Regions from separate parts of the Afipia dichlorophenoxyacetatis genome, predicted to be linked through region 1. Evidence: riboswitches for the same ligand, from Rfam matches in the RefSeq annotation. Region 1 holds a riboswitch; each other region holds the start of a gene.

Region 1 (5,182 bases):
ATGCCATCGCCGCAGGCCGCCTCTGACTGGCCCGGAGCGGAGTCGCGCAACCCCAACAAACACCCCAAGCATGGTACCGATGGTCGCCAGCAGTGACAGCCACCACATCAGTTCGCTCCAGACGCGATGGTGACGGCGCAACTCCGTCACGTAGAGCCAATGCGGGATGCTGCCGACATAGTTCAGCGCGCGCTCACTTCGCGTGGTGGCAAGAACCATCCGACCCGACTTCGAGGACATGTAGAGGTATGTGCCCGCCTCATCATTCAATACGACGCGTGTGAGTGGACGATCGGGATCGAAAGCGCTTGCGACCGTCCACTGGTCATAGTCGATCTGCTCAGTGTTTGCGCGGGACATGTCCAGACGAGCTGGCATGGGCCGCTCGGAACGCTCCGGAAATGGCACGAAATGCATGACGATCCCGGACGCAAACCACATCGCAAAAAGCAGGCAAAATGCTACACCCCACCAACCATGCAGCGTTGTTGCCCGGATGCGCATAATGGCCGCTTACCACTTCGCCGAGGCAGAGAGCTCGAACGTTCGTGGCGCACCCAGATAGACCTGATCCGGGTAGCCCGGGTCTGACCATGCCGCATAGAGAGCATTCGTCACGTTGCGGACGCGGAAGCTCACCCGCATCTTCTCCAGACCTTCCCACGACAAATCCTTGCCGGGGATATCGACGAAAGCAAAAAGATCGCCCGTCGTGTACGCCAACATCGCCGTGAGATTGTCCTCGGCGAGATAGCGCTGACCGACATGGCGAATGCTGCCACCGAATTCAACTGGCCAGCGCCACTCATTGAAGCGATAGGAGATACCGGCATTGACGATGACCGGTGCGACGTTCGATGGCGTGTTACCCGTCCAAGCATCGAACTGGTCATATCGCGCTTGTATGAGGGCGACATTCGCCCAGAGCTTCAGGTTGTCGGTGGGACGTATCGCTGCCGCAAGCTCGACGCCTTGGGTGTGGACCTGGCCGGCAAGGGTCGAGACCGCATTCGTGAGGGCCACATAGACATTGTTGCGCACCATATCATAGGCGGCGAACGTGGCCTCGGCGCGCTTGTTGTCTGAAATCACTTTGACTCCGGCCTCATAGATGTGGGCGCTCGTCAGCTCCAGCGATGTGCCCGGTGTCACGGAAAAAATGCCGGCCGCGGCAGGATCGTAAGCCGTCGCGTACATACCGTAGAAGAGCATCCCCTTCACAGGCTCTAACGTCGCCGCCGCCCGATAGGACACGGGATTCCAGGTTTTGGTGAATGGCTGGCCCGCAGGGACAGTGCCATCGAAGTTGATGCCGTTGCGCGACAACGTCAGGTCTTCCACACGAATGCCGCCGATCAATGCGAGCATTGGCGTGAGTTTAAGCCGATCTTCGATCGAGATCGCGGCATCGTCGAGACGGCTATTTCGGATGTTGGGTTGGGGCACGCCATAGAGGCCCGGATCGGGATTGAGCACCGTCACCGAGTCGGCCGGGTAGGTGTCCGGATTTCCTTCCTGCGCGAATTGGATGTCGTTGCGGCTGACCGAGAGCTGGGTTGCGAGCCGGTTCTCCATACCGAAGAACGATGTGTTCCAAACGAGATCGGTATTGTCGCCGATGACCTGCTGCTTGTGCGTTACAAAGAAGCGATCACGGTCAATCACCGAGTTCGTGGTATTGAAGGCGTAGGTCTCGCTGTCATACCAGTAGCGCTTGGCGCTGTATTCGTAGGCCTGATTCTTGATGGTGACGTTGTCGGTGATATTCCATTCGAAGCCGCCGCGCACGAAAACCTCGTGCGCTCCAACGGAATTATCGGCCACATTGTAATTCGTCGTTGTCGTACGCTTGTCGATGGTGACGGGACCAAGGACCGTTCCGTCGAACGTATTGATCGCTGATCCTGCTACGACTCCGTGGGTTGAATACGCCCCCGAAAAAGCCGTCGTCGTCAGCGGTGTTCCCCAATAGGCATGACCGTCATCGCGGCGGTACTCAACAGCACCAAAGACCTTGAATGAATCGTTCACCTGATAATTCAGCTGGCCAGAAACATTGTTGAGCTGCTGATAGTCGCCTTGGACGAAGCTGTTGATCTTCGACGAACTGACGTCGAAGCGATAGTCAAGCCCCGGCACGGTCGTACTACCGCCAGAGCCGTAATGCGTTCGATAGGTACCGAGCGAGTCGATCGAGCCATCAAGCTGGCTTTTGATCGGCCCCGAGGTTGGCTGGTTGCTCACATAGTTTACGGCTCCGCCGATCGCGGCGAGCCCTGACATGATCGAGGACGGCCCTCTGAGGAATTCGACTTGATCGAGACTGGCTGTGTCCATCACGCGAGAAGTGATGCTCTGCGGGCCGATCCAAATTCCGTTGTAAAGAACCGTTATCTCGCCATAGGAAAAACCACGCATGGAGAAGCCGCCGGGCGCACCGGCTGCGTCACCCGACAGAACACCGACCGCACCTTGAGCGGCCTCGGTTGTCGTGCGATAGCCCTGTTCCTGCATCTGTTGCCGGCTCACGACATCCACGCTCGCGGGAGTGTCATGCACCGTCAATCCAAGCCGGCTTGCGCTCGCTGCGACGGCATTGGAATTGAGCGGCGTTGGCGAGCTTTCCGGATTAGCAACTGCTCGCGTATCGGCCTGCGGCGCCGCGCGCTTGGACCTCTTCGCCGCAGCGTCTGTCTTCTTGCCGGGACGCGTTGCGGTATTCGGCAGCGTTGGTGCTTGGACCTCAATCGGCCCAATGGCCTGCGGGCTTTGCGCTGATGCCGGCCCTAACGTAGAAGCCAGCAGGACTCCGAGCGGCAGCGCCGGACTGATATGCCAACGCTGTCTGGATGAGGTCAGTTTGTGCGAATGCGCGCAGCGAAAGAGCTGCGCAAAAGATAGCTGGGAATTGAACACGGTTGTGCCCGACGGGGAACAATTGGACCGTCACGCACGTTTCCCGCGGCCTTCTGCCTTTCGCCCCAATGCGGCAGACACCAACGGAGTAACCAATACCTCGGAGCACCCCGCCCGACGCATTCGCGCATGACCACGGCTGGTAGCAGGTCTCCTGGCTCGCGGGTCGCGGCCTCTGACCACCTTCCCAGGATTATCCAATCCCAGTGGTATTAAATGGTCGTCGGCTCGCCGCTTACAGTTGCGGGGGCAGCTCCGGCATTGTCCAGAGAGGACGCACCGAATTCCCTTAATAGCCCTCACGGGCACTACCACGGCCACAGTGAATTGGGCTCGGCGGTGAGTCAAGTACTCCTCTACCAATCATGATTGGAGATTTCGTCGGCGGAAACGACAAAAGCGGTTCTCAACACCGGATGAACCTGCTTTCGGGAAGAGCAACTAATCGTACGCTGCTTTGTTGAAAGAAAAGCCGCCCCAACGGGCAGCTTTTCAATACGTTCAAGCGGCGATCAGCATTGGTGGGATTACCCGATGAGAGTCTTTCTGACCTGCATTGCCGGCTTTGCTATGACGTGCATGAGCGGAGCTCCCGTAGATGCAGCACCGGCCTACTGCTCTCCGAAGGACAATACCGCACGCATACTGAGTAAGCCCTCGCCGAACGACATTCATCCGGATTGGCAGGGTGACAATGTCATCGGGACAGCCTGGTCGCTTGCCGTAAAAAAGACAGTGTCCAACTCGACCGGCGTCTACGCATTTGGCGATTTGATCGGTACACGCCGCGGCGTCGTAAGCCGAAACGTCTATGTTCTCTTGTCTGAATGGGAATGCAAAGGCCAGGCTACGTCCGCGACCGCCCCATCCTCTCCGGTCGTTTCACCCACGCCCAAACCTCGGTAAAGCCCGACGCGGATGTTGTTCCCTTGATGCAGCGTTCGCTGCGCTGACAGCGTTCCGGAAGAGCAACTAGTCGCGCATTGTACCGCTCAAGAAAAAAGCCGCCCCCGACGGGCGGCTTTTCAATAAGACTGACAAAATCATCAGCTTATCTGGTTGCGGGGACCCAGAGCAGACGCCCCTACAGAATTACTCCAATCGTCATTTCCTTATAAACGCTTACGCTCTTCTCGGTCTGCTTTGCTCTCAATAGCCAACCTCGGCTTCAACTAACGCGAGGTCGCCTAAGAGCCAACACTGCCCCAAGCCCGAAACTGTTGACAGCCTTCGTCCCCTATCAAGAGCACGTTGTTAACGGCAGCGACATCTTGCGCTCGCCTATGCTTCCAAATCCACCACCGTAAGAGGTACGTTGGAATGGAAAGGCATTGCCGCAACAGCGCACTGCCCGTAGCAAGCAGCCTATCTCTTCGACAAGAGGTAGCGGACGCGCCCCCCGCACCGCGTTCTTATCGTTTAGACGACGTGGTAGCTTGAAACGTTCTGTCGCCGAAACAGTGCGGAAATGACGATCAGGAACATCGTCAGATTGAGGAATCGTCCAGCGAACGATCCGAACGAGTTGACGAGCAGAAGGTAGAGTATCATCGGAAATATGACTTGCGGCTCGAGGCGCTTGACCAACTCTGCGAACATGAGCAGCAGCCCCAGCATGATGAGAGCCGCGACGACCACTCCTTGATAGATGCTGATGTGGACCAAAGGGTTCTCGATACCCCACTCCAATCCGAAAGAGTACATCTGCGATCTGATGTAGTCCGGATCTGGGCCCCACAAAAGATCGCTTCCGCTGAACGAATTCCATAGCGGCAGCATCACCACGCGGCTGCGAGCGCTGCCACCATCGTCGGAGAACCGTTCAAGCAGTTGATCAAAGAAGCCTTCGGACGCCAAAGCTAAGACGACCCCTATTCCGAGCGGAATAACCGCAACAGCGGCCGTTACTGTACCGCGGGAAAATTTTCGGCCACCGGCAAATCTCATAAGTTGCCATAGGACAGCAAGAGCGAGGATTGTGAGGGTTGTCAGCAAGGCTGTACGCCCGCCATACGCAACCATGGCCATCGTCTGCAATCCTATCATCGGTGACCGCCATCCTGGCTGCAACAACCTGCCGCCGCCGACCAGCAAGCTCACGATATACGCGCTTGTTATCGCTGCAGCGTGCAACGGATGGCCAAGAAGCGCGACCGAGCGTGTCTCGATGGACGTCGTTCCATCCGGCGAAAAGGTCGTGAGCGGGAACGCCTTGATCCCCGACATAAGTTCAAAAATGGCGAGAACCGCATTCGCTGCAAAAAAC
Region 2 (5,182 bases), 2.0 Mb from region 1:
GCCAGTGACACGTCCGTCGCGCGAGATGGCGCCTTCCGGCGCACCATTGAGCATGGCAAATGGTCGTGCACGGTCAGGCCCATCGGTGCAGCCGATATGGATCTCATAAGCATCAATCAGCTTTTCGGTCACCGCATGTTGCGCGGCAACGCGGGTGAGCGTTTTCTGCTCGGTCATGACCGTGGTCACATCGAGAAGCGCGAGGCCTGGAGTTTCGCCCGCTGATCCCTCGATTCCTTCTGGATCAGCCACGCTGTGCCCGAGCATCTGGTAGCCGCCGCAGACACCGAGCACGTGACCGCCGCGACGGTAATGTGCGAGCAGATCGATGTCCCAGCCTTGCGCGCGCAGGAAGGCGAGATCGCCGCGTGTCGATTTTGAGCCGGGAATGATGACGAGCTTGACGTCGCCGGGAATGGCTTCTCCGGGGCGAACCATCACGAGGTCGACATCGGGCTCAAGCTTCAGCGGGTCGAGATCATCAAAATTGGCAATCCGTGACAGAGCAAGAAACGCGATCTTGCACTTCCCAGGCTTGCGCGCTTCGCCGAGCCCCAGCGCGTCTTCGGCCGGCAGTTCGCCCGCGCGGCTGAACCAGGGCAGGACCCCAAAGCCGCGCCAGGATGTGCTGGCTTCGATGAGCCGATAGCCGTCATCGAAGAGTGAGGGATCGCCACGGAATTTGTTGATAACAAAACCCTGGATCATCGCAGCATCTTCCGGATCGATGACGGTCTTGATGCCGACGAGCTGCGCAATGACGCCGCCGCGGTCGATGTCGCCGATCAGCACCACCGGTACGTCGGCCTTGCGCGCAAAGCCCATATTGGCGATGTCGGACTTGCGCAGATTAACTTCGGCCGGGCTGCCGGCGCCTTCGACGAGCACAAGATCGGCGCGATCCTTCAGCCGCGCAAAGCTCTCGATCACGGCGCCCATCAGCGATGGTTTCATAGCCGCATATTCGCGCGCGCGCACCGTGGCAAAGCGCTTGCCATGCACGATGACCTGCGCGCCGACATCCGTCTCGGGTTTTAGGAGGATCGGGTTCATATCTGTGTGCGGTTCAACGCCAGCGGCCAGTGCTTGCAAGGCCTGCGCCCGGCCGATCTCGCCGCCGTCCACCGTCACAGCCGCATTGTTCGACATGTTTTGTGGCTTGAAGGGGAGCACACGCAACCCGCGGCGCCTTGCAGCGCGCACGAGGCCCGCGACGATGAGCGACTTGCCCACGTCCGAACCCGCTCCTTGGATCATCAATGCGCGCGCCATCGAACCGTCTTCAGAATTCGACGCCCGGCTGGGCCTTGATGCCGGACCGGAAGGGATGTTTGACCAGCGTCATCTCGGTGACGAGGTCGGCAATCTCGATCAACTCGTCTTTGGCGTTGCGCCCGGTGAGAACGACATGCGTCATCGGTGGCTTCGAGGTTTTCAGGAAGTCGACGACTTCGGAAATCTCGAGATAGTCGTAGCGGAGAGCGATGTTGATCTCATCAAGCACGACCATGCGTAAGTTTGGATCGAGGATCAGTTGCTTCGCTTTCTCCCAGCCCGCTCTTGCTGCGGCGATATCGCGTTCGCGGTCCTGCGTTTCCCAGGTGAAGCCTTCGCCCATCGCATGAAACTGGCAGAGATCGCTGAAATGGCCGGTGAGCAGGCGGCGCTCGCCTGTGTCCCAGGCTCCCTTGATGAACTGCACCACCGCGCAGGGAAAGCCATGCGCGACACAGCGCACGATCATTCCGAAGGCGGAGGATGATTTTCCCTTTCCCGCGCCGGTATGAACGATGATCAGTCCTTTCTCGCCACTCTTGGTTGCCATGATCTTGTCGCGGGCAACCTTGATCTTCGCCATTTTCTCGGCGTGGCGGGTATCGACAGCGGTTTTGGAGGCGGCGTCCTCGTTCGCAGCGGCATCTTGTTCAGACATATCTGAGGTGGTCCTTCGGCTTGACAAGTTGCGGGCATCGGCAAATGGTGCACCTGCGTTGGTTCCTGTCCTACGACAGGCGAAGAGGGAATGCGATAGGGCTCAAATCGGAAGATTTGGGTTCGAAAACAGCCGCCCCCGCGACCGTGACCGGAGAGATGCCCAAAGCCACTGCCCCAAACGGGGGTGGGAAGGTGGGGATCGAAGGATAAAATCCTGCTCCGCAAGCCGGGAGACCTGCCAACGCAACGTTTGAGACCGGCGGACGGGGTGTTCCGCGACGGGGAAGCGAGCCTTCCTTCGGGTGGATTCGCGCTCCTCATCGCCCTCCCGCTGTCTATCCTTGGAAGGGGCGATGACCGTCATACTTCACGTCTGTATTACCTGCCGGGCCGGCCAGACGGTCGGCGAGGGCGAGATCTCGCCCGGCAAGCGCCTGCATGCAGCGATCCTCGACGCCGGTGTACCCGAAGGCGTGAGCGTGGTTCCGGTCGAATGCCTGTCCGCGTGCAGCCAGGGTTGCTCGGTTGCGCTTAGCGCACCAGGGCGTTGGTCTTACGTCTATGGCCGCCTGTCGGATGCCAATGCGCGCGATGTGATCGCCGGCGCATCGGCCTATGCAGCCGCGCCCGACGGCCTCGTGCCGTGGCGCAGCCGCCCGGAAATTTTCCGCAAACAATCGCTCGCTCGTATTCCCCCCATTGCGCCTGTGCCGGAGGCCGCCGAATGAATTCGCTCGCAAAAGTCCCTGTCACCGTCGTCACCGGCTTTCTCGGCTCGGGCAAGACCACGCTGATCCGCCATTTGATCACCAATGCCAACGGCAAGAAGCTCGCAGTGCTCGTCAATGAGTTCGGCAGCGAGGGCGTCGATGGCGAGATTTTGAAATCCTGCGCTGATGCCAATTGCCCGGAAGAAAACATCGTCGAACTTGCGAATGGCTGCATCTGCTGCACGGTTGCCGATGATTTCATTCCGGCGATGGAGCAATTGCTCGCGCGCCCCGTGAGGCCCGATCATATCCTGATTGAGACGTCGGGCTTGGCGCTGCCGAAGCCGCTGCTCAAGGCGTTCGACTGGCCGGAAATCCGGTCACGGATCACTGTCGACGGCGTGATTGCGCTTGCTGATGCGGAAGCGGTGGCGGCGGGCCGCTTTGCGCCGGATCCGGTCGCTGTGGAAGCGCAGCGCGCAGCCGACGACAATCTTGATCACGAAACGCCGCTCTCGGAAGTGTTTGAAGACCAGATCGCTTGCGCCGATATCGTGCTGCTCACCAAGGCCGATCTGGCAGGCTCGGCAGGGCTTGAAGCGGCGAAGGCAGCGATCGAAGCCGAGATGCCGCGCCGCGTCCCGATGCTGCCGGTCGTCGACGGTGCCGTTGACCTGCGCGTGATCCTCGGCCTCGAAGCAGCCGCAGAGGACGATCTTGCCGCGCGCCCTTCGCATCATGACGGCGAGGATGAGCACGAGCACAATGACTTCGCGTCCGTCGTCATCGATCTCCCGGAGGTCGCCGACATCGACGCGCTGGTCGCATCGATCCAGCGGCTGGCGCGCGAACAGAACGTGCTGCGCGCCAAGGGCTACCTCGCCGTTGAAGGCAAGCCGATGCGTTTGCTGCTGCAATCGGTCGGAGAGCGGGTGCGCCATCAGTTCGATCAGCCCTGGGGTGCGCGTCCGCGGCAGTCGAAACTGGTTGTGATCGGCGAGCACGGCGATATCGACGAAGCTGCAATCAAGGTAGGACTTGGTCTTGAGGGATCCGGCATCTGATGCACGTCGTCTTTCGCGAGAGCCGCGGGCTTGAGGAGACCGCGACGCCAAGAGACATCGGCCAGGATCCGGCCGATCTCGTGGTACTCTCGTTTTCCGACAGTGATCTTGCGGCATTCGCGTCGGGCTGGCGACGCGGGCAGGCCAGCCTGCCGTCGCTGAGGCTCGCAAATCTGGCTGAGCTGCGTCACCCGCTGTCGGTCGATACCTATATCGAGCGAACGTTGTCGCATGCGCGCGGCATTCTTGTGCGGTTGATTGGCGGGGAGTCCTATTGGCCGTATGGGCTCGCAGCTCTGCATCAACTGGCGAAGACACGCGACATTGCGTTGGCCGTGCTGCCGGCAGATGGCCGCGACGATGTGCGACTGGATGCATTCTCGACTCTGCCGGTGTCAACACTGAGGCGGCTCAAGGCGCTCTGCGACAAGGGCGGCCCCGTGGCGGCGCAGGCGGCGATCGCACAGCTTGCGCTGGCGTCGGGACTTTATGCGGGACCTGTGGTCGGGGACCAGGATATTCCCGAGATCGGTTTCTACGACCCCGTTCGTGGCGTTGTGGCGGCGCCGACATCCGATGGGCGGCCGCGCGCGCTCGTCACGTTCTATCGTTCCTATCTCGCCGCTGCCGACACAAATCCGGTTGACGCGCTGATCGAAGCGTTGCGGCACAGGGGCTTTGATGCCTATGGCGTCTTCGTCACTTCTTTGAAGGCGCCGGGCGTCGCTGACTGGCTGCGTGCGCATCTTGTGCAAACACCACCAGCTGCCGTCGTCAATGCGACGGCGTTCTCGGCGGTCGGTGACGACGGCAGCACTCCATTCGATGTTGCATCGTGTCCGGTCTTCCAGGTCGCACTGTCAACGGCACGGCGCGAGGATTGGGCCGGGTCGCTTCGCGGTCTCTCACCGGGAGATCTCGCGATGCATGTGGTGTTACCGGAGGTCGACGGCCGACTGTTCTCGGGCGTCGTGAGCTTCAAGTCGGTTAGTGAGCGCGATCCCGATCTGCAATTCGCTCGTCTCGCGCACGGGGCCGACGATGAACGTGTGAACGCCGTTGCTGCACGGGTGGCCGCCTGGCATCGGCTCGCAAGCAAGCCGGCTGGCGAGAAGCAACTCGCGATCGTGCTCTCGAATTATCCAGGTCGTCCACATCAGATCGCGCATGCGGTTGGGCTTGATGCGCTGGCTTCGATTGAAGCACTGCTCTCCGATCTGAATGAAGCCGGCTTCGATTTGGAGACGGCGGAGACGCTTGGCAACATTCTGTTGCGGGAGGAATTGACCTGGAGTGTTGCCGAGTATCGTGCGGCGCTCGCGGGCATGTCACGCCCGTTGCAGGATGACCTCGCGCGCGCCTGGGGCGCACCGGAGAACGATCCGAATTGCCGCGCCGGCGCGTTTCACTTTGCAGCGATCCGGCGTGGCAAGGCCATCATCGCCCTTCAGCCAGAGCGTGGCGAGGTCGGCG
Region 3 (5,182 bases), 2.2 Mb from region 1:
CCGGGGCAAGATTTCATGCCGCTGCGTGCGTTCCTTGCCACTCAGAAGGCGGACGGCAAGAAGCACGGCGAAACATTTCACTACGTTTCGACCAACACCGACATGCTCGGCTGGGTCTATGAGCGCGCGGCGGGCCGCGCCCTTTCCGATCTGCTCGGTGAATACCTCTGGACGCCGCTGGGCGCGGAGACCGATGCCTACATCACCCTCGATTCGGAAGGCGCGATGCGTGCCGCTGGCGGCATTTGCGTCGGGGTGCGCGATCTCGCCCGCTTCGGCGAGATGATCCGGCAACGCGGTGTTGCGGGCGGCCGGCAAGTGGTGCCCGGCTGGTGGATCGACGATATCAACGATAACGGCGATCCTGCCGCATGGTCGCGCGGTGAATTCGTCGAACTGTTCGCGGACGCTGCCTACCGCAGCAAGTTCTACCAAATCGACAGAAAGCGGCGCACGCTGGCCTGCGTGGGCATCCATGGCCAATGGGTCTTTATCGATCCGGCGAGCGAACTCGTCGTCGTTCGCGTGGCTTCCGAGCCGGTCCCGCTTGAAGTCGAGAACGTTCGCGCCTGGCGGCGTGCATCCGAGGCGATCGTGCAGCATTTCTCATGAGCTGAAATCGTTCATGGCCACCACCCCGGCGTTGATCGTGGTCGCATAGCCGACCCAGATCAGATACGGCACCAGCAGCCACGCCGAGGGGTGGTCCACACGCGAGCTTGAGAGAATCGTCATCGCGATGGCGATGAGCAGCGCCACGATAATCGCGAGCGCCGTCTGGATGCCGTGCCAGCCAAAGAACACCGGCGACCAGGCGGCGTTGAGCCCAAGCTGCAAAAAGAACCATCCGATGGCGATCAGCCTCGCCCGCGACGGCGGAGCCCTGTCCCATAGCCGCCACAGGCTGACGGCCATCAGGATGTAGAGAACAGTCCACACCACCGGAAACGCGATCGGCGGCGGCGTCCAGGTGGGCTTTGCCAGCTCCGCATACCAGGTCGGGATTTCAGGTCGTGTGACGATCGATTGAATGACGCCCACTCCGAGGCACAGGAGCAGGCACAGAACCAATCGGCCTGTCGACTTCAATGTCATGCCGCATCCTCTGCTGCATGGAGACCGCGAATCTCGCAGGCAAACATCACAACCGCAAGACGCACGAGGCCCATCGCCTAACAGCCAATCGTTCGATCAACAGCAAAGTGAATTCCGGCATGAATTGTAACAGCCGGTGGCGGCAGCCGGTTCCACCTGGCGCGCCGTAACCACTAGTGTGGTGGTTCAGAAGTTCGCCCGATATTCCCTGCGAGTCCTTCCGGCGAACTTCTGAACCACCACACTAGAATCGTAAACTGCTAGTGTCCTTTCGAAATCCAAAGTTCGCTCCGGAACTCGCCGCGCGGTGCAGCGAACTTTGGAATCGGGACACTAGGTCAGGGAGTCAGCTTTTCCATCTCCGGAAATGCGGCGTAGGTCGACCCCGCGCAAATATCGTCGACCTCCTCGATCATGCGATCGAGCCGGCCATCGATGTAGAGCGCCGCGCGCTCCTTCGCAGGCGTGTAAGTGCCATCCGCCTTACGCATGCTGTAGCGCAGGCAGGTCACGTAACGCAGCCGTCCGCCCACCTTGCGCTGGGCCGGTTGCGCGATAGCGGCATCGCCTACGCCACGCGGATCGTTCAGATAGGTGCGCAGAAACGCCAGCAGCTCGGAACGATAATTGGTGGGATACGGCTGATTCTCGATGCCACGATCGGCGGTGTATGACAGCCCGTCATTGCCGCCCGCCCACGTACAACCTACCAGCGCGGCGGCCAGCAGCAACAATCCCACCTGCTTTGTGTATGTCACCGGATTGCAACTCATTGTGCTGAAGTCCAACGCCTTGGGTTTCTTGGACATTGTGGCATTGACAAGGCAGGCTCCGGCAGCTTGATTGCAACCACGGCACAGGTGCCAGCGTGAGCTGGCGAATAGGGAATTCGGTGCCGCCGTGCGGTTGTTCGCAACATAACGCAAACACCAATTCGCGGCTATTCCGAAGCTGCCCCCGCAACTGTCAGCGGTGAGCCGTTGTCCACAATGCCACTGAGCCATGGCCACTCGCTTGAGGCTTGGGAAGGCGGACAACGGCGATGATCCGCGAGCCAGGAGACCTGCCTGTACCGGTCATCCTTCCCTCGTACGGGGCGTGCGAAGGAGCGGCGTTCCGCAGCGGTGACTTGGCGTAACTGTTGCGGAGGTTCGGCCAATGGCCCGCGTCCTCAGTCACGACGAGACATCCGGCAGCGTTTGCATGCCGCGCCTTATCGTGTCTGCGCGTGTTGTCACCGGCTCCGCGATTCAAGGCATCGACGGGGCAACAACGTGACTCTTCTTTCGAAATATCTTTCCACCACGGCAAGGCTTGCACTTCCGCTCGCCGCGTGCGTCGCAGGCGCCGTGGCAACGAGCCCTGCCCTTGCGCAGGACGCAAACGCGCTTCCGACGCTCACTGTTACATCACCAACGACCGTACCGACACCAGTCAGCCAGATCGCCAGCTCGATCACAGTGATCACCGCGGCCGACATCGAGCGCGATCAGCGCCGTACCGTTGTCGACGCATTGCAGGCGGTGCCCGGCCTCAACGTCGTGCAAAACGGCGGTCCTGGTGGCCAGACGTCGGTCTTCATGCGCGGCACGAACTCCAATCACACGAAAATTTTCATCGACGGCATCGACGTCGGCGATCCGAGCAACCCTACCGGGAATTTCGACCTCGGCAACCTGCTGACTGGTGACATCGACCGGATCGAAGTTCTGCGCGGCCCGCAAAGCGGCCTGTACGGCTCCGATGCGATCGGTGGCGTGATCTCGATCACCACAAAAAGTGGAAAAGGCCCGGCCACTGTCAGAGCGCGGGTCGAAGGGGGCAGCTTCGGCACCATCAACAGTTCCGGCGGCGTCAGCGGCTCTCAGGGACCCGTCAGTTACAACTTCAATGTCGAGCAATTCCATACGGCGGGCGCGCAAGTCACGCCTTTGGAGTTGCTGCCCTCCGGCCAGAAGCGCTTCACCAATAACTACGACAACAAGACATTCTCGACCAAAGTCGGTGTCGATGTTTCGGAAAATCTCGCCCTGAACTTCACGGGCCGGTACACCGAAGCTCTTCTCGGCTTCACGGGCTCGGATCCAACATTCTCCTTCCCGGCGGATCAGCAAAGCCGTACGGCTTCGACGCAGCTGTTTACACGCAGTGAAGCTGTCGTCTCCGCATTCGACGGCCGTTGGAAGAACTATTTCGGCGCCAATTTCAATGTGCAGCGGCGTAATAACTTCGATCCCTACGGGCTCGACTTCACCACCTTCTTGCCGGCCCAATTCTCGACCAATAACGGCGAGCGCAACCAGTATGACTGGCGCAGCGTTGCGAACTTCATGCCGGGTCAAACGCTCGTTGTCGGCAGCGAATACCAGATCGAGCGCTTCGACTCGAACACGGTTTCAACAAAGGAAAATGGGAACCGTGGCGCGTATATCGAATTGCAATCGCAATTCGCCGACCGCTTCTTTGTAGTGAGCAACGTCCGCATCGACGACAACGATGCCTTCGGCGATCATACGACCTATCGCATCGCACCTGCTTACATTGTACCGGGTACGGAGACGAAGCTGAAGGCAACTTACGGCACAGGCTTCAAGGCTCCATCTTTGACCCAACTCTATGACAACACCTTCAACAGCAACAATCCGAACCTGAAGCCGGAAGAAAGCCGCGGCTACGATGTCGGCTTCGAGCAACCGATCGCCAACGACCGCGTACGGTTCGGAACGACCTACTTCAATAACAACATTACGAATCTGATCATTGCCGATCCGACCGACCCGTTCTTCAAGAACCAGAACATCGGAGCCGCCAAGACATCCGGTTTCGAAACGTTTGCGGCGATCACCTTCAACGACCGCTTCAAGGTCCGCTTTGACCACACCTACACCGATGCGATTGACGCCCAGACCGGTCTGGAGCTAGTGCGGCGGCCGCGCAATAAAATGAGCTATACGGCGATCTGGACCCCGATCGACGACCTCACATTGTCGGCAACGGCCATCAGCTTCAGCAGCTTCGCCGATGTGGACCGCTTCACTGGCGCAAGGCTCATCACGCCTGGCTACACTCTCGTCAATCTGGCCGCGAACTACAAAGTGGCTGAGGGCGTGACGGCCTTCGCGCGGATCGACAACCTGCTCAACGAGCAATACGTCAACCCGGACGGTTTCTTGCGTCCCGGCTTCAGCGTGATCGGCGGCGTTCGCTTCGCCAGCGCACCGATCGTCCCCTGACGACACTACAAGCTCGGCCTGCGGTCATCGTTTGGGCGATGATCACAGGCCGGTCTTCTTTCCCGAGAGCCGCTTCGATGCGGGGGCGTTGCATAGCAGCGCTCAGGAAATATCGGTTCTGAAATCTCAGAACTTCTTCTTCACGACGACCACACGCTTGTGAGCATGATGACGATGGTGATGGGTCTTCTTGACGAAGTGCGCCTGCGCGTTGGCAACTGACGGCTTGATCACCACCTTCTTCGTGATCGCGCCGTGTCCGGTCTTAACGACGGTCGTCGCCATCGCCGGTGCAGCAAGCATCGAAGCCGCAACCAGAGCGGCGGAAATCGTCTTCAACATGGTCGTCTCCTGTTCATGTGATCGAGGGGCGGGGCCGGTCGATGACCGGGGTTCGATCATGGGAACAAGACTAGTGGCCGTGCGCTGAACTCAACCTGAAGCCGCTTGATGGCTGACGTTCATCTGGATGACATTTTCGTTATGTTAGCTGACCCCCGTGCGCGGAATGTTTGCCGCAAGCGGGTGTTTAAAAATCGAATGGGGTGCACCACCGCGCCTCATTATTCTCGGAGGCTCGTCATGAGCGGTTCAGCGATCAGACAAATATCCTTGGCATTTTTTCTTGCGGCCTTCATGGGAGCGCCCGTGCTCGACCGGGCGCTCGCCGCGGGCGGCGACACGCCCTCGCCTCCTCCGTCATCGGACACCAAGTCCGACTCGAAGGGCTCGAAGTCAAAGAAAAGCGACAAAAGATCGTCTGTAGATGATCCGGCTTTCATTTCTGGATATCGTGCAGCGTACTCAACGATCTACGAACAGCACGACTATGCGGCTGCCATCCCCCAACTCAG
Region 4 (5,182 bases), 1.0 Mb from region 1:
CTTGAGATCGTCCGGCACACGGTCGATCTGACCGACACTGCCGTCGAAGTATTTCAGGTCCGAGATCATCACGTCGTCCCATAGGCCCCGAGCTTTCAGATCGCGGACCAGCGACGCATTCACCACCGTGAAATCGCCCGACATGTTCGATTTCACGTAGAGGTTTTCGTACGATGGCTCGATCGACTGCGCGACACCGCAGATGTTGGAAATGGTCGCAGTCGGCGCGATGGCCATGACGTTGGAGTTGCGCATGCCAGTCGACTTGACGCGCGCGCGCAGCGGCTCCCAATCCAGCGTCGCGGAGCGGTCGAAGGCGTGCATGCCGTCGCGCGCTTCATCCACCAGTGTGATGGAGTCCGCCGGGAGGATGCCCCGGCTCCACAGCGACCCATCGAACGATGGATAGCGCCCGCGCTCGGCGGCAAGATCAACCGACGCCGAAATCGCATGATAGCTGATGACTTCCATGCTCTCGTCGGCGAATGCGACGGCCGCATCCGATGAGTAAGGCAAGCGCAGCGTCTGCAGCGCATCCTGGAAGCCCATCAGACCAAGGCCGATTGGCCGATGCCTGAGATTGGAATTGCGGGCTTCCGGAATGGTGTAGAAGTTGATGTCGATCACATTGTCGAGCATCCGCACAGCCGTCTTTACGGTGCGCGCAAGCTTGGCCTGATCGATCCCCATCGGGGTGACGTGCGCCACGAGATTGATCGAACCGAGATTACAGACGGCGACTTCACGGTCCGACGTGTTCAAGGTGATTTCGGTGCAGAGGTTAGATGAATGCACCACACCGACATGCCCTTGGGGCGAGCGGATGTTGCAAGGATCCTTGAACGTGATCCATGGGTGTCCGGTTTCGAACAGCATGGTCAACATGCGCCGCCATAGATCGACCGCACGCACCTGCTTGAACACCCGCATCTCGCCACGCTCAGCCTTGGCCTCATACGCTTCATAGGCCTTCGCGAACGGCTTGCCGTAAAGATCGTGCAAATCCGGCGTCTCGTCCGGCGAGAACAGCGTCCACGTGCCATCGGCTTCGACGCGCTGCATGAATAGGTCCGGCACCCAGTTGGCAGTATTCATGTCATGGGTGCGGCGGCGATCGTCGCCGGTGTTCTTGCGCAGGTCGAGGAACTCCTCGACATCGATGTGCCAGGTTTCGAGATAGGCGCAGACCGCGCCCTTCCGTTTTCCGCCCTGATTGACGGCGATCGCCGTGTCGTTCGCCACCTTCAGGAAAGGCACCACGCCCTGTGATTCGCCATTGGTGCCCTTGATATGCGCACCAAGGCCTCGCACGCGGGTCCAGTCATTGCCAAGACCGCCGGAATACTTGGCGAGCAGCGCGTTATCTTTGATCGACTTGAAGATGCCGTCGAGATCGTCCGGTACGCTGGTCAGGAAGCAGGACGACAATTGCGGCCGCAGCGTGCCGGCATTGAACAGCGTCGGGGTCGAGGCCATGAAATCGAACGACGACAGAAGATCATAAAACTCGATGGCGCGCGCTTCACGATCGATCTCGCGGAGCGCAAGGCCCATCGCCACACGCATGAAGAACGCCTGCGGCAACTCGATGCGTGTGCCGCGCACATGCAGGAAGTAGCGATCGTACAGGGTCTGCAGGCCGAGGAACTGGAATTGCAGATCACGCTCAGGCTTCAGCGCCGCCGCAAGCCGCGCCAGATCGAAACGGCGCAATTCGGGATCGAGCAGTTCGTGCACGATGCCGGTGCCCACGTAAGTCTGGAAGTAATCGGCATATTGCGACGTCATGTCCGACTGGCTGGGAAGCTGTTCGCGCTTCTCGACGAAGGAGACCGCCTCGCGGCGCAACGAATCGAGCAATAGGCGCGCGCTGACGTAGGAATAATTCGGCTCCTGCTCGACCAGCGTGCGGGCCGCCATGACTTGTGCCTGCGATAACTCATCGAGCGTCATGCCGTCATAGAGATTGCGTCGGGCCTCAGCCAGAACCGGCTCGACCGAGACGCCATCAAGGCCTTCACACGCTTCCGCAATCACGCGCCGCAGCCGCTCTTCGTCAAGCGGACGCAGCACACCATCAGCGCCGCGCACATTCAACGTGGGCGCGGCAGATACGGCGATTTCCGGGTCGGATTCACGACGCGCCTTGGCGCGTTCTTCGCGATAGAGCACGTAAGCACGCGCCACCTTGTGATGACCGCCGCGCATCAGCGACAGTTCGACCTGGTCCTGAATATCTTCGATATGCAGGGCGCGCTGGGCATCGACGCGACGCGTCAGCGCCGTCACCACCTGCGCGGTGATCTCTTCGACGGTTTCGTGCACACGCCGCGACGCGGCAGCAGCCTGCCCTTCAACAGCCAGGAACGCACGCGTCACCGCGATCTGGATCTTGCTGGCATCGAATCCGCTCACGCTGCCATTGCGGCGGATGACGTGAAACGCCGGCGCGGAAAACGGCGCCTCCGGTGCGCGCGCTGCTATGGCTGGCGCCTGACGACCGTTACTGGAAATCTCAACTGACAAAGACATTCGGCAAACCCCTTCTTGGATTAGGGGGCTTGGGCCGAGGGGACGCTGCATGAAAGCGGCTGACCGAATGTCAGCCGTCAGCGGCGACCACCGGGACACCCCGCCCGAGGACGTTTTCTGGTGTCACGGCAGGTCTCCTGGCTCCGGGTCGTCGCGTCGCTCTGCCTTCCCGGATACACCCCGATGGGTCGTCCAGTGGACTATAAGAGCTGATGCTCGCCGTTACAGTTGCGGGGGCAGCTCCGGCATTGCTGCAGATCGTAAAGATCCGACAGCGCACCGGCTTCCCTCTTAGCTTCTGGGTGTTGGTGCCCAGAAGAACCATGACGACTACATGTGGTATGAGATCGCGATTCGCGTCAATGGCTTGTTGCAGATTTTCTCGGTGGAGAGCGGTGGACAGCGGGGATGGCTGCCCAAGACGTTAACGAAACGTCAATTGGGCGTCGCACGCCGCCCGGAGGCGAGATCTCCGGGAGCCTGAATAAGCAAGCAGACTTGCCGCCGCAGCCGCTGATTGCACGAGTGAACAGTCAGTCCGGCTTTGCATCCGCCGGCCATGGCGTCACCGGCGGCACGGTGTCGGTCGGGGCAGGCATATCCACCGTCTTGAAGTCGGCGGGGCTGACAATCTCCAGATATTCCATGTCCGGTGAATAATCGAACAGGTAGTGCGTGATGCCCGGCCGCTGATGCACGACATCGCCTGCCTTCACCAAGGTCGGCTTGTCTTCATACATGAACTTCGCCCAGCCCTTGGTCATGATGACGATCTGGAAATCGCAATCATGGCGATGCCAGCCGGTGCCATCCGTCGGCGGCATGTTCGCTTTCACGAGATGAGCAATCACCTGGCCGCCCGTTGCGTCCGCGATTCCAAGATCGCGATAGAGAAAGAAATCGCGCAGGCCTCCGCCCTTGAACTCCGTGTCTTCGGGCTTGACGTGCGAGAACTTCATCACCGGATCGTGCTTGTTCATTGCAACCTCCACGCTGTCCTTTCAGGCAAAGCGATATCCGGCGAGGCCGCAGTGAGCGACCTCATCGTCGACTCGTTTGCTTCTGCTATCGATCATGCGAATTCCGCGCCATTGCGGGCTTCGACAATGGACGACGTGTGCGGAAGTTTTGCGCAGCGGTGGATGTCGCTGAATCCCGTATGAGATTCCCAATGCGACACGGCGCGATTGAAAATTGATGCGTCGAAAAGCCTCTGGCATCCCAGAAGTCGCTCGCTGCGCACCGAGAACACGCAAGGTGTTTGGCTAGCGAGCAGGCATTTGCACGCAAAGTGCGCCTAATATTCAACCTCCAGCTCTTCGATATCCGCAGGTTCGAGCTTCGCGGCCGCAATCCATTCCTGCATTTCCGGAAGGCTCATGATCCGCTTTGCATAGCTTGCGAGAACAGGCTGGAGCTGCACATCGTACGTCATGAACCGCGTCACGACCGGCGCATACATGGCATCCGCCATCGTGCGATGGCCAAACAGGAATGGTCCGCCGGATTTTTCCAGGCAGTCGCTCCAAATCGCGCAAATCCGGTCGATGTCGGCTTGGGCGCGGGACCAGATCTTGAAACCGGGGAAGTGGCCCTTCAGGTTGACCGGCAGCGATGAACGCAGCGTCGTGAACCCTGAATGAATCTCGCCGCAGATGGAACGGCAATGCGCGCGGGGTATCCGCTCGGCAGGCAATAGCTGCGCTTCCGGTTTGAGATCATTGAGATATTCGCCAATCGCCAGAGTGTCCCAGACGGTTGCGCCCTCGTGCCGGAGGCAGGGGACCAGAATGGAAGACGATAGCAGCAAGATCTCCGCACGCGCCGATGCATCGTCCGCGGCGACAACGATCTCATCGAATTCGAGTCCGGAAAATTTGGTCAGCAGCCAGCCGCGCAGTGACCACGACGAATAATTCTTACTGCTGATGGTGAGTGTGGCTTTGGCCATGACATGCCTCTTCTACGCCTGCACAAATATCCGCCTGCCTGTTGTTTAAGCGGCGGCTCACTTTCACTCAGCAAACCACATGCCAGCCACAAGAGGCGGGCGGATCGCGGTTCTGGCGCCGAAGTTGCATGGCAAAAACGGCAAGGAATGATGCCGATGTCACCGATGATGTATCAAACTTATCAGAACACCATGGATGCAACCGCCCCATGGCGAAGCGGGGCAGCGTCAGCGCTGGCCCTTCTCCGGCTTTTTCCGGAAGGCAGGTTTTTCCGAGAGGGGCTGTCCGACAAAGTGTTCGGCCGCCTTGCCGCCGCGCTGGAGCTGATTTCGCGCAGCTCGCTCACCTATCGCCGCCCGCCTTACGACATCAAACCGGTATTGGTCGGCAATCGCGCACATGAGGTGAGCGAGGAAATTCCGTTCGCGACACCGTTCGGCTCGCTTCTGCATTTCAGGAAGGATGGCGCACCGGAGCAACCGAAGGTCTTGCTCGTGGCACCGATGTCCGGACATTTCGCAACACTGTTGCGTGGGACCGTTCAGACGTTGCTGCAGGATCACGACGTCTACATCACGGACTGGCATAATCCCCGCGATATTCCCCTCAGCCAAGGCAGGTTCGGGTTGGACGAGTACACCGAACACCTGATCACCTTTATGGATTGGCTCGGGCCACGGTCTCATATGATCGCGATC

Evidence for each region. A riboswitch is a leader RNA that binds a small molecule or an ion and turns the genes downstream of it on or off. The one in region 1 is predicted to bind cobalamin.
Region 2: it holds a riboswitch for cobalamin, as region 1 does, so the genes downstream of both, ACZ5C3_RS15995 (DUF1636 family protein) here and ACZ5C3_RS25370 (TonB-dependent receptor) in region 1, are expected to answer to the same signal.
Region 3: it holds a riboswitch for cobalamin, as region 1 does, so the genes downstream of both, ACZ5C3_RS07480 (TonB-dependent receptor plug domain-containing protein) here and ACZ5C3_RS25370 (TonB-dependent receptor) in region 1, are expected to answer to the same signal.
Region 4: it holds a riboswitch for cobalamin, as region 1 does, so the genes downstream of both, ACZ5C3_RS02245 (ribonucleoside-diphosphate reductase subunit alpha) here and ACZ5C3_RS25370 (TonB-dependent receptor) in region 1, are expected to answer to the same signal.

The regions. Positions count from the first base shown of each region.
Region 1 covers NZ_AP029250.1:5,410,063-5,415,244, forward strand. The annotation lists gene ACZ5C3_RS25365 (PepSY domain-containing protein) at 1-504, opposite strand, end outside; gene ACZ5C3_RS25370 (TonB-dependent receptor) at 514-2,916, opposite strand; cobalamin riboswitch at 3,044-3,244, opposite strand; gene ACZ5C3_RS25375 (hypothetical protein) at 3,451-3,822, shown strand; gene ACZ5C3_RS25380 (VpsF family polysaccharide biosynthesis protein) at 4,336-5,182, opposite strand, start outside.
Region 2 covers NZ_AP029250.1:3,389,350-3,394,531, reverse strand. The annotation lists gene ACZ5C3_RS16005 (cobyric acid synthase) at 1-1,272, opposite strand, end outside; gene cobO (cob(I)yrinic acid a,c-diamide adenosyltransferase) at 1,283-1,933, opposite strand; cobalamin riboswitch at 1,976-2,192, shown strand; gene ACZ5C3_RS15995 (DUF1636 family protein) at 2,289-2,663, shown strand; gene cobW (cobalamin biosynthesis protein CobW) at 2,660-3,709, shown strand; gene cobN (cobaltochelatase subunit CobN) at 3,709-5,182, shown strand, end outside.
Region 3 covers NZ_AP029250.1:1,612,895-1,618,076, reverse strand. The annotation lists gene ACZ5C3_RS07495 (serine hydrolase domain-containing protein) at 1-612, shown strand, start outside; gene ACZ5C3_RS07490 (TspO/MBR family protein) at 607-1,095, opposite strand; gene ACZ5C3_RS07485 (hypothetical protein) at 1,434-1,904, opposite strand; cobalamin riboswitch at 1,937-2,180, shown strand; gene ACZ5C3_RS07480 (TonB-dependent receptor plug domain-containing protein) at 2,370-4,328, shown strand; gene ACZ5C3_RS07475 (His-rich protein BRANT) at 4,455-4,670, opposite strand; gene ACZ5C3_RS07470 (tetratricopeptide repeat protein) at 4,911-5,182, shown strand, end outside.
Region 4 covers NZ_AP029250.1:478,413-483,594, reverse strand. The annotation lists gene ACZ5C3_RS02245 (ribonucleoside-diphosphate reductase subunit alpha) at 1-2,532, opposite strand, end outside; cobalamin riboswitch at 2,643-2,873, opposite strand; gene ACZ5C3_RS02240 (cupin domain-containing protein) at 3,066-3,512, opposite strand; gene ACZ5C3_RS02235 (glutathione S-transferase family protein) at 3,830-4,483, opposite strand; gene ACZ5C3_RS02230 (polyhydroxyalkanoate depolymerase) at 4,640-5,182, shown strand, end outside.